DNA from 4 places in the Metasolibacillus sp. FSL H7-0170 genome. Region 1 is predicted to be linked to each of the others. Evidence: riboswitches for the same ligand, from Rfam matches in the RefSeq annotation. Region 1 holds a riboswitch; each other region holds the start of a gene.
What was found. A riboswitch is a leader RNA that binds a small molecule or an ion and turns the genes downstream of it on or off. The one in region 1 is predicted to bind S-adenosylmethionine.
Positions count from the first base shown of each region.

Region 1 (3,176 bases):
CCGCAAAGGTCGTACGCGAAGTAAATGCAGAGGATCGTGAAGACATGGATCGCATTATTCGTGAATATGTAGAAAAAGGCCAATATTATAAATCATTGCAAACAAATATGTAAAGGGACTTTACATATTTGTTTGCGACGAGGATAGTAACAATTTATTGTTACTACCGCAGGAGCACCCCCTCCCTTGCGACGAGGATGTTGACTATTTATTGTCAACACCGCAAGAGCACCCCCTCCCTTGCGACGAGGATGTTGACTATTTATTGTCAACACCGCAAGAGCACACCCTCCCTTGCGACGAGGATGTTGACTATTTATTGTCAACACCACAGGAGCACTCACTTCATTTGCATCTGGCACCTTGCTATCGCTATAAATAAGATTTGTCACTACACTTCCGCTCTGAATCTATATAAAAAAAGAGCTGTCTGAAAGCAGCACGTCTGCCTGCTTTCGGACAACCCCTTCACTATTATTTCACTAATAATGCTGCTTTTTCCTTTAATACGTCTGCTTTATCTGTTTGCTCCCAAGGTACATTCAAATCTGTACGACCGAAATGTCCATAAGCTGCAGTTTGTTTAAAGATTGGTCGGCGTAAATCTAACATTTTAATAATACCTGCTGGGCGTAAATCAAAGAGCTCACGGACCCATTCTACAATTTGAGAAGATGGCACTGTTCCCGTACCAAATGTATCTACAGCAATTGATACAGGCTGTGCCACACCGATTGCATAAGCAAGCTGTACTTCTGCACGGTCTGCTAAACCAGCAGCAACGATATTTTTTGCCACATAACGCGCTGCGTAAGCCGCAGAGCGGTCTACTTTTGTCGCATCCTTACCTGAGAATGCCCCACCACCATGTCGCGCATAGCCTCCGTAAGTATCCACAATGATTTTGCGACCTGTTAAACCGGCATCGCCCTTTGGTCCACCGATAACAAAGCGACCTGTCGGATTAATAAAATATTTTGTTGCTTCATCTAATAGCTCAGCTGGTACAACTGGTGCAATTACAACACGCTTTAAATCTGCTTGAATTTGATCCAATGTTACTTCTTCATCATGCTGTGTTGAAATAACAATTGTATCTACACGTACTGGTACATTATTTTCATCGTACTCAACCGTTACTTGTGTTTTTCCATCTGGACGTAAATATTTTAGTTCACCTGATTTTCGCACTTCTGTTAAACGGCGCGCTAGCTTATGCGCCAAGCTAATTGGTAGCGGCATTAGCTCTGGTGTTTCGTTACATGCATACCCAAACATTAATCCTTGGTCACCTGCACCAATTGCTTCAATCGCCTCGTCTGACATTGAGCCTTCACGTGCCTCAAGAGCTTGGTCTACGCCTTGTGCAATATCAGGTGATTGTTCGCCAATTGCTACAAGCACTGCTAAGTTTTCAGCATCGAAGCCATATTTACCACGCGTATAGCCAATCTCTGCTACAGTGTCACGTACAATTCCTTTAATATCTACATAAGTAGAAGTCGTAATTTCTCCTGCCACTAGTACTAGTCCTGTCGTTACCGTTGTTTCACATGCTACACGAGCATTTGGATCTTCAGCTAAAATGGCGTCCAAAATTGCATCTGAGATTTGGTCGCAAATTTTATCTGGATGTCCTTCAGTAACACTTTCAGATGTAAATAGTCTACGATTTGTCATTTTGTTTCCTCCTATAGTTCCTGCGAATATGATACGGTACTCCTTACCCATGTCAAGCTTTTAAGCGATGCTTTAATATAATAGAAGAGTATTTCATCCATTCTTTATCAAACTTCGCCACTTCGGCTTTTACAGACAGTTAATGATTCACTACACTTTTGTGCATCAATCGTTTTCATAATGGCTGCCCATGAATATGGAATCAACTCAAACCATTACCGCCTCTTAACACAAGGTTTTTGAAAGGTATAGTCATAAAGAAAAGTTTTATCATCGTCTTAAGTTTAAGGCTGTCTTGCTGTTTAAGCATTTATCTATATAATAGTGAGCGTTGCGAATCGTTTCAAGCGCAGTGCTAGACAGCTAGTTTGTCAACTAGGTTTTTCAATGATGAACTTTTTTAGGCAATAAAAAAACCTTTCACTCATAAGCATGAGAGAAAGGATTGTATTTTCGTTCCCTTTCACTCTTATCGTTCAAGGAGAAAGCTCCTTGCATCAGGTTGGCACCAACGCATGATGTGAAAAGTCATGCAGGTTGCCGGGCTTCATGGGGCCTGACCCTCCACCAGCTCGGGATAAGAGTATCCGTTCAATTTCATATAATACATAATTTTTTTTGCGCTGTCAAATACTATACACATCCATTCATTTTTTCCGATTTACCGACTAAAAATTTCATAAATTTCTCTCGAATTAGTATAGACTATTTCATTTAATGTGTTATACTTTTTGTAGTTAAAAGAAATGAATTCCCACCAAACTTGGGAATATTATAAATAAAAGGATGGTTTTAAGCGATGAATTCAGTAGAAATTGCAAACGAACTGAAAGATTTATTAAACGGTACAAATATTCATGTTCAACTTTCTGTTCCACAGTTAGTAGAAAAAGCAACATCTCGTGGAGAAGCAATTCTAACTGTTGACGGTGCATTACGTGCTGAAACAGGCAAATATACTGGTCGTTCTCCTAAAGATAAATATACAGTAGAAGAAGAAAGCACGAAAGATAAAATTGACTGGGGAAAAGTAAACCGTCCAATTTCTTCTGAAGTGTTTGAAAAACTATATGTAAAGGTAGTTAATTATTTAAAAGAACGCGACGAGCTTTTCGTATTTAATGGTTTTGCTGGTGCAGATAAAGATTCACAAATCGGTATTAAAGTTATTAATGAATATGCATGGCATAATTTATTCTGCCATCAATTATTTATCCGCCCAACTGCCGAGGAGCTTGCTACACATACAACAGACTTTACAATTGTTTCTGCACCAAACTTTAAAGCAGATCCAACTGTTGATGGAACAAATTCAGAAACATTCATTATTGTTTCATTAGAAAAGAAAGTGATTTTAATCGGTGGTACAGAATACGCTGGTGAAATGAAAAAATCTATTTTCAGCATTATGAATTATTTATTACCAGAGCAAGATATTTTATCAATGCACTGCTCAGCAAACGTTGGTGAAGCGGGCGATGTCGCTTTATTCTTCG
Region 1 is NZ_CP151964.1:3,799,775-3,802,950, reverse strand. It holds gene MHH70_RS17905 (gamma carbonic anhydrase family protein) at 1-113, shown strand, start outside; gene metK (methionine adenosyltransferase) at 475-1,680, opposite strand; SAM riboswitch class I at 2,147-2,264, opposite strand; gene pckA (phosphoenolpyruvate carboxykinase (ATP)) at 2,480-3,176, shown strand, end outside.

Region 2 (3,176 bases), 1.7 Mb from region 1:
CACTGTTATTTCCATGTAAACCCTTGCTGTGCAAGGAATTCTTTGATGTATGGACGCTTTTGCTCGATTAAATAATCTGCCATTTGTTTTGTCCATGTAGCTGTTTTTTGATTTGAAGAACGACTTGCATAATAACCTTCCATCGTTGCATCATATTCTTCTAATAATGCATCATACTTAGCCTCGTCATAGGCATTTTCATGAAGTACTGCAGGGACAGGCAAGCGTGGTTTTGTTTCATTGCGCTTTGTCGGAGTACCAATCGTCAGTGCAAATAACGGAAATACACTTTTAGGTAAGTTGAAAAGTTCGCTAATTTCAGCAGGGTTATTACGTGCTCCGCCAATATAGCAAATGCCGTAGCCCTTCGCCTCTGCCGCAACAACAAAATTTTGTGCAAATAAAGATACATCGACTACACCAACAAGTAAATTTTCTGCAGAATCTGTAACGATATCTACACCGTGTTTTTGACCCGCGGCTTGAAGACGCTTAAAGTCAACACAAAATAAGAATGATGCACCCGCTGTTTGAAATTGAAATTCATTTTTTGATAATTCGCCGAGCTTTTGCTTTTTATTTTCATCCGTAACCCAAATAACGCTATATGCTTGCACAAAATGTGAACTTGCTGCCATTTGTGCTGTTTCGATTAAATCCATTACCGTTTCGCGCGGAATTTGTTCCCCTGTATATTTACGCACGGATGCGTGATTGCGTAAAAGTTCTCTAGTATCCATTTTCATCCTCCTAATGACCTGTATTCGTATATTATTTTATACTACTTATATTAAATAACCAATCAAGTTGACTAAATGCTATTATTTTAGCGATTTGTATGAATTAATTAAAAAACAATTACGCCTTGGCTAACTCTCATTTAGATTTTTTTCGAGCTAACTGATGTGAATTAATCTAAATATTCGCGACCTGCGCTACGTTTGGTAGGCCTTCATTCAAAATTTGTGACATCTATTGAAAAAAATTAAAAAATAATAGTTGACTTCTTGGTTTACAATGCTTTATACTCAAACACAACGATGGAACATGAATCAAATACTCTTATCAAGAGTGGCGGAGGGACTAGGCCCTATGATGCCCGGCAACCGGTAAGCGACGAGCTTACAAAGGTGCTAATTCCTACAGATTCGGATTGGAATCTGAAAGATAAGGGGAGGAAAACTTGCTCATTTGCGAACCCTCTTCTTAGGAAGAGGGTTTTTTGTTTTTCTACCCTCCTCAAAAATCCATTAGCCATCGAATACATTTTAGGAGGAACATCATGTCAACACTACGACCAGAAACATTGTTATTACATGGTGGGCAAAAACCCGATCCAGTAACAGGGGCAATTGCCGTACCAATTTATCGTACAACTGCTTATGCATTTAACGATACTGCTCATGCGCAGCGATTATTTGCATTAGAGGAAGCGGGAAATATTTATTCTCGTATTATGAACCCGACTGTTGGGGCATTTGAAGAGCGTGTTGCTTTATTGGAAAAAGGAACAGCAGCAGTAGCACTTTCTTCAGGAATGGCAGCTATCTCATTTTCTATTTTAAACATTGCTGGTGCAGGAGACCATATCGTATCAGCAGGCTCTTTGTACGGCGGTACTTATAATTTATTTGCTACAACTTTGCCACGTTACGGTATTACGACAACATTTGTAGACGAGAGTGACCCGGAAAACTTCCGAGCGGCAATTAACGAAAATACAAAAGCAATTTTTGCAGAAACAATCGGTAATCCAAGCTTAAATGTGCTAGATATTGAAGCGGTTGCTAAAATCGCACATGAGCATGGTATCCCACTAATCCTTGATAATACATTCCCATCACCATATGGCTCTAATCCAATCGAATTCGGGGCGGATGTTGTCATTCATTCGGCAACAAAATGGATTGGTGGGCATGGCACAACAATCGGTGGTATTGTTGTCGATGCAGGGAAATTTGACTGGACACAGGGGAAATTCCCAGGCTTCACAGAGCCTGATACAACATATCACGGCATCCGCTATGGAGTTGATACGGCAACTGCGGCATTCGCTACAAAATTGCGCGTGCAATTGCTGCGAGATTTCGGGCCAACATTAAGTGCAGATTCAGCATTTAACTTTTTACAAGGGTTAGAAACGCTTCATTTGCGTGTAGTAAGACATAATGAAAATGCCGCAAAAGTAGCGGCTCATTTACGTAACCACCCATTCGTGGAATATGTAAACTATAACGGCTTTGAAGATACTGTATCGCATTCATTGGCGAAAAAGTATTTGAAAAATGGTTTTGGCTCTATCATCACTTTCGGTATTAAAGGTGGTAGAGAGGCTGGGCGAACTGTTATTGATAGTGTTAAACTCTTCTCGCATGTAGCAAATGTGGGCGATGCACGCTCGCTTATTATTCACCCAGCATCTACAACACATCAACAATTATCAGCAGAAGAACTTAAAATCGCTGGTGTATCAGAAGAGCTCATTCGCTTATCAATCGGCTTAGAAGCAGTGGAAGATATAGTGGCAGATTTGGACCAAGCGTTAGCATTAGCAGCAAAAAATGCTTAACCTATAGACAAACGCTTGAATACTCATTTGTATAAAGTATCTATATGGTTTTGTTAGATTGTTGCTAAAAATAGGCTGTAGACTGCATCATTTCGCAGTCGCAGCCCCCTACTAAAATATAAAAACTTAATACCTAGTATTTTTATAAGAATTATTGACTTCTTGATTTTTCTCAATTATAATAAAACCAATCTACTTGCAGGGAATTGAAATTCTTTCAATCTCCAACGGATGTTACAGGATGTTGCGATTTTAAGTAAACTTCCACCAAAAATATTGGAGAAATCTGGGTGGTAGTAAACCGAAGCGTAATTGATAAAATAGGATAAATCAAAGGAGTGTTGAATATGGGACGTACATATAGTGCACAAAACATAGCATCTTATATTGTGTATGAATTAAATGAGACATACACCTTCATCAATTCACAAGCAATTCAATTATTATTAGCAAATGTTGAAATGATGTGGATGAAAGTGTTTGGGCATAGTGCGTTTTCAGAATCAACATATGATTTATTAAATGGGTACATTGTAAAGGAAGTATATGATGCGTATATCGAGCATGGAAATGACCACATTAAATTGCCAGCGAAAGAATGGTTTTT
Region 2 is NZ_CP151964.1:2,080,405-2,083,580, reverse strand. It holds gene nfsA (oxygen-insensitive NADPH nitroreductase) at 6-740, opposite strand; SAM riboswitch class I at 1,060-1,174, shown strand; gene MHH70_RS09620 (O-acetylhomoserine aminocarboxypropyltransferase/cysteine synthase family protein) at 1,283-2,569, shown strand; gene MHH70_RS09615 (hypothetical protein) at 2,917-3,176, shown strand, end outside.
Region 2: linked by a shared signal. The riboswitch ahead of MHH70_RS09620 (O-acetylhomoserine aminocarboxypropyltransferase/cysteine synthase family protein) and the one ahead of metK (methionine adenosyltransferase) in region 1 are both predicted to bind S-adenosylmethionine.

Region 3 (3,176 bases), 290 kb from region 1:
AACAATTAGCACTTTAGAAAATATACTTAATGCTTTAGAAATTGATTTACACGAACTTTTCAATTTTGGGGATGTAGCGAAATCACCAGATATTGAAACAAAGGAAACGTTGATATATTATCAGCAAGAGCTATTAAAGGGGCTTTCCACTAAAGAAATCCAATACATTTACAACACAACAAAAGAATTTATAGCCACTCTAAACGAGAAAAAATAACGGCTATTTCAAGAAGAATTACTATTTTACGTGTGCATTCTTAAAAAGGAGAGGTAGCGTGGGACTGTCCAAAAAGCCGTGCATAGCCGGCATTTTGGACAGTAGCGATGATGCTTCGCAAAATGCTGATTCATATAAATAGAAAACTCCTCTTTTAAAAATGGGATGAACATTGGCTTTAGCAGTGTTATCCTTCAGTAAAAGGGAAGCGATGAAAACACTGATTTCAATGCGGTGGCAAAACAAAATGGACTTTTCGGACAACTTCTTAGCCCTCCTCCCTTATTTAAGGTAAAATTGCAAATGAGCGCACTGGGAAGCCAGATGCTTTTTCCGGCTTTGGTACGATATTAAAAATAACGGCTCCCTTTGCTGGAAGCTGATCTAAATTGGTTAATAGCTCGATTTGATACGTATCTTGCTCAAGTACAAAATATTCTCCCTCAAGCTTACCATTTCTGAGGAAATCTGCAGCAGAATCAGTATCAAATGTTTCATGTCCAACAGCACTCACTTTACGCTCTTTAAATAAAAACTGTAGTGCCTCTAAACCCCAGCCTGGAATATGATTATTCCCTTCCTTATCTTTGTTATTAAATGCTTCTTTATCCGGCCAGCGCTTACTCCAATCTGTGCGCAAGGCAACAAATGTACCTGCTTCAATTTCACCATGCTCAGCCTCGAACGCTAAAATATCCTGTACACTTAAAGTGAAATCATTATCCTCCTTCGCTTCCTTTGACTTATCAACAACAACGAGTGGTAGCACAAGCTCCTTCAAATTTAACTCATCTAAGTAGCGTGTATCACGCACGAAATGAATCGGTGGGTCAATATGTGTACCATATTGACCTGGGAATGAAAATTGCTGCGCAAAAAAGCCTTCATCATGTGAAAACAGCGTTTCAAACTTCGCATCCTCAAACATGAAAAAATGAGGGGAATCTGGCCCGAATGTATGTGTTAAATCCACCCATTTCTTCCCCTTTAATACTTCAATTGCCTGTAGTAAATCATTTGTCATTGTACATCCCTGCTTTCTTTAAAATAAAAAAGCCCCCTTTTTACAAAGAGAGCTTCGATTCCTATTAATCGTTTACGCTCATCTTTAAGGCTATCGCCCATTGGAATTAGCACCATACTACATGTAGCTGGTTGCTGAGACGTCATCGGGCCAAATCCCTCAATCTCTCTCGATAAGCTATGAAATTATTTTTTATTGTAGCATATCCCTTCTTATCCTACAAGTTTTATATGAATTAATTTTTTAATTTATTCCTCTTACTCTCAGGGTGCTTGCATAGATAAAGGATAAATTATCGCTACTACAATAATTGGGCAAATTCCCTCTTATGCCTTTTTATATGCTAAATTCGGCATATTTTATATAAAATACTCCTATTATCTCTCGAGATAATCATTCTTTTGTACCCTATATATTACTACTATGTAAAAACAAATATTTCCATTGCTTGAACCTATCTAGAATAAAAGCAATGATTATGAAACTATTCGCTAAAGTTAAGCGCCATAAAACTTCTTTGGCAAAAAACAACGTCAGTTTATTCCGTAACAAATTTATACCCCATTCCACGAACTGTTTGAATCCTTTTTGGCTTACTAGAATTCTCTTCAATCTTTTCGCGAAGTTTTTTTATATGTGCATCAATGGTTCTTTCCATCACCTCTTTTTCAAGATGTGGATATAAGTGCTCCAACAAGTTTTCACGCGGTATGACAATGTTCGGATTCTCCATAAAATAATACAGTAATTGGAATTCGTGTTTTGTTAGGTGAATTTTTTAATTATATAAAACAACCTCCCCCTTTCTTGGTTTAATGCATAACCCACCGTATGAAATTTTTTGACAAAATTGACCTGTTCTCCTTAATATCGCTTCTACATGAGCAAGCAATTCTTCTGGGTCAAACGGCTTTGTTATATAACCATCTGCACCTAATCGAAGCCCATGAATTTTATCGGCAGTTTGTACTTTTGCGCTTAACATAATAATAGATACTTCATTTCTTTCTTGCTCTTTAATCCACTCACATAATTGTTCTCCACTGATTTTTGGAAGCATTAAATCCAAAATAATTAAGCATGGATGCTCAGTTAGAAATACATGCTTCGCCATTTCTCCATCCGTTGCTTCCACCACTTCATATCCTTCTTTTTGTAAATAAATCTTAATTAAATTACGAATCATTTGGTCATCTTCAACTACTAAAATCTTTTGTTTCAAAATGACACCCCCAATTACTTTAACTTCCTAAACTCTTTAACCATCAAATCGTAATTCAGTGCGCCTAATGCCACGTACTGAATTCTCCCGTTTGAATCAATCATATAAGATGTCGGATAGGCCTGAACCCGAAACAGTTCAGCGACTTCTCCATTTTTATCAATTAAAACTGGAGAAGTGAACCCTTTATCTTGAATGAAATTATTAACAGTTATTAAAGAATCTTCTGTATGCGTTAAATTAATAGCGAAAACGAGCACATCCTCGTCTTCAGAAAATTTTTGTATATCCGGCATCTCTGCTCGACAAGGTGGACACCAAGTAGCCCAAAAATTTAGGAATACCTTTTTCCCCTTAAATTCTGAAAGTGAAAGAGTCTCACCTTCCAGTGTTTCCAACGTAAAATTAGGCGCAATATTCCCACGTCTAATACCTACATTATTTGTCTCTGTAATTTCCATATCAGTATTAGAAGAAATAACAGGTGTATTTGTACTTACTCGACTAGAATGAGCTGATATATATTCAACTAATGCATAAACAACCATTGCAATTAAAAATAAGCTTAATACTACTTTTTTCACTACTATATGCTCCCTCCTATCCTAAATTAGATAGCCATGTTCCATCAATTAACCTTAATAAAAAAGCGCTTAAACGAGGCATTAGCCCGAAGAATAAAAGGATGCCCATAAGAATCATCATAATCCCTC
Region 3 is NZ_CP151964.1:3,512,732-3,515,907, reverse strand. It holds gene MHH70_RS16450 (helix-turn-helix transcriptional regulator) at 1-217, shown strand, start outside; gene MHH70_RS16445 (cyclase family protein) at 504-1,241, opposite strand; SAM riboswitch class I at 1,317-1,420, opposite strand; partial or broken gene MHH70_RS16440 (response regulator transcription factor) at 1,780-2,463, opposite strand; gene MHH70_RS16435 (TlpA disulfide reductase family protein) at 2,478-3,047, opposite strand; gene MHH70_RS16430 (cytochrome c biogenesis protein CcdA) at 3,064-3,176, opposite strand, start outside.
Region 3: linked by a shared signal. The riboswitch ahead of MHH70_RS16445 (cyclase family protein) and the one ahead of metK (methionine adenosyltransferase) in region 1 are both predicted to bind S-adenosylmethionine.

Region 4 (3,176 bases), 660 kb from region 1:
CGAAGTTTCGTCATGATAATTGAAAGAAATTAAATGGAAAGCATATTGCAAGCATCTTTTTTCCACTTTCGTTATAGTAACTAGTGAGGTGATAATCATGTTGAAAAATATACCGATCTCTGTGTTAGATTTAGTGTCTGTGAGTGAAGGTCAAACTACAACCCAAGCATTTGAACGCTCTCGTCGTTTAGCTATTTTAGCCGAGCAGTTAGGCTATAAACGTTTTTGGGTGGCTGAGCATCATAATAGCCGTTCCATCGCAAGCTCAGCCACTTCTGTTGTCATGAGTTATTTGGCTAGTGCAACAAAGGAAATTCGAATCGGTTCCGGTGGAATTATGCTACCTAACCATGCACCATTAATTATTGCCGAGCAATTTGGAACACTTGATGCAATGTTCCCAGGTCGAATCGATTTAGGCTTAGGTCGTGCACCCGGTACAGACCATTTTACAGCAAGGGCACTACGTCGCCGTGATGCTGAGGACTTTGAAGATAATATTGAGGAGCTAGAGCGCTTTTTAGCAAAAGCACAGGAATCAGATTACATTAAGGCTTATCCTGGATTTGGTGCAAATGTGCCAATGTGGGTGTTAGGCTCAAGTTTATTTAGTGCAGAACTAGCTGCTCGCCGTGGTATGCCATATGCCTTTGCAAGTCATTTTGCCCCTGACTATTTAATGCAGGCAATTGATATTTATCGTACACAATTCCAGCCTTCTGAGCATTTACAGAAGCCGAAAATGCTCGCTTGTGTCAATGTGATGATTGCCGATACCGATGAAGAAGCTCAAAAATTGGCAACAACTTACTATCAGCTTTTCTTAAGCATTATTCGTCGCACACATGATTTACTTCAGCCACCTGTAGACAATATGGATGAAATATGGACACCATTTGAAAAGCAGGCAATTATGCAGCAACGTCAATATATGTTCGTTGGTGACCAGCAATCAGTCAAAGCACAATTAGAAAAATTCGTTGCAGACACAAAAATAGATGAATTAATGGTAACTGCTTCTATTTATGATGAAGAGGCTCGGACAAAGTCATTTACATTGTTGAAGGAGCTTTTTTAAACCCTATTGTCAAACCGCAACACACATGCTACAATATATGAAAATTAATAAATCTTATCAAGAGAAGCCGAGGGACATGGCCCGTTGACGCTTCAGCAACCTCTAATATTTATTAGAAAGGTGCTAATTCCAGCGGGGATTGTCCCCGAGAGATAAGAGTGAACGGATTTGATTACGAAAACCCTCTCATTCTCTTTACTGGAATGAGAGGGTTTTTGCATTACCTTCTCTAGCTGATTCAACCATGCTTCAAAAGATAATTGATTTGTTAATTCAAGAAATGGGGGAAGCGAAGTGCCAATTAATATTCCGAAGCAATTGCCAGCAGGCGAGCTATTAAGACAAGAGAAAATTTTCGTAATGGAGGAGGACCGTGCGAGAACACAGCAAATCCGTCCGTTAAATATTTTAGTTTGTAACCTAATGCCAGAAAAAGAGAAAACGGAGTTGCAATTATTACGTTTGTTAGGAAATACACCATTACAAGTGAATGTGACATTTTTAAATACAGCGACATATGAGTCAAAAAATGTTTCAAAATCGCATTTACAATCGTTTTATACGACATTTAACGAAATCAAACACCGCCGATTTGATGGGATGATAATTACAGGCGCACCAATTGAACGAATGGAGTTTGAGGACGTTATTTATTGGAAAGAAATAACGGATATTATGGAATGGGCAAAATTAAACGTCACATCGATTATGAATATATGTTGGGGCGCTCAGGCTGCCCTCTACCATCATTATGGCATTGGAAAATTCGAGTTACCGAAAAAATGCTCTGGTGTCTATTCGCACGTCATTACAGATTTAACTGTCGATTTAGTGCGTGGCTTTAGTGACGAATACGTAGCACCACATTCAAGACATACATCGGTATCGATAGAGGAAGTTCGCGCGCATCCAGATTTACGCTTACTTAGCTATTCTGATGATGCTGGTGTCTTCATTGTACAGTCTAAAGACAACAAGCAAATTATGATTACAGGTCATTTAGAATATGACGCGACAACGCTTGCAGATGAGTATGAGCGAGATGTGGCAAAGGGAGATAATGTAGAAGTACCGATTAATTACTTTCCAAATGATGATCCTACTAAAGCGCCGAAAAACACGTGGCGTGCACATTCACATTTATTGTTCTACAATTGGCTGAACTATTACGTATACCAAGAAACACCATATAAATGGGATTTTGTTGAGGAAGAAATCGAATATCATATTTAACAAGCTAGTTGAATGCTAGAGGACGTAATTTAATTTAGCATTTATATTAAAGCGATGGAGCCGTCTCAAAATGAATTTTCAGACGAATTCCATCGCTATTTATCTTGATTTAGGCTTTTTTATACTCATAAGCTAATTCATCGAGCTGTTCATCCACACTTACATATAAATCATGCTCATTGAAAAACCATTCATCATTGCGTTCGATATAATAATGAACACCTTCAACAACTGTGTCTACGCCAATTTCATGAGGGAATTCGCGGTTCATACCGAGTGAAAAGCCTTCATGAAAAGGGGAAGAACCACCGTATCTTGCATAAAATCGTACATAATCTCCTTGTTGTACTTCCATTTCTTTTTGAAACCAATTAATCGCTGCATCTGTTAATACTATTTTCATGACAATAGCCTCCGACATACATTTATACTTATATTTTAGCGGATTTCACAGGGTAGTAACAGTAAATTGCTTTGAGAGTCATTGCAAGCGAAGATTAATTACATGCATGAGAGGTGGACTAAGGCATCTTTAGCACAATATTTTACTCGTTCGTTTTAAAAACAAAAATTGTCTGAAAGCAACACGTTATTCCGCTTTCAGACAACTCTATTGTAGTTTAAATCCATTTCACTTTCGGCTCTGTACCTGCCTTAATCCGTTTAATATTTTCTCTGTGACGATAAACGATAAACGTAAATAAAATGGCAATTAAAATAAATAAGGCAAAATCACCTGTTAATACTAAGTAAACTATGCTATAAATAAGGGCGATGAGTGCAACAATCATAGATGTGAGGCTGACCATTTTTGTAAGCTTTAGCGTAATGAAAAATACGACAAAAAGTAGTAAAAATAATGGCC
Region 4 is NZ_CP151964.1:559,831-563,006, reverse strand. It holds gene MHH70_RS02585 (LLM class flavin-dependent oxidoreductase) at 98-1,078, shown strand; SAM riboswitch class I at 1,130-1,237, shown strand; gene metA (homoserine O-succinyltransferase) at 1,373-2,311, shown strand; gene MHH70_RS02575 (hypothetical protein) at 2,421-2,714, opposite strand; gene plsY (glycerol-3-phosphate 1-O-acyltransferase PlsY) at 2,932-3,176, opposite strand, start outside.
Region 4: linked by a shared signal. The riboswitch ahead of metA (homoserine O-succinyltransferase) and the one ahead of metK (methionine adenosyltransferase) in region 1 are both predicted to bind S-adenosylmethionine.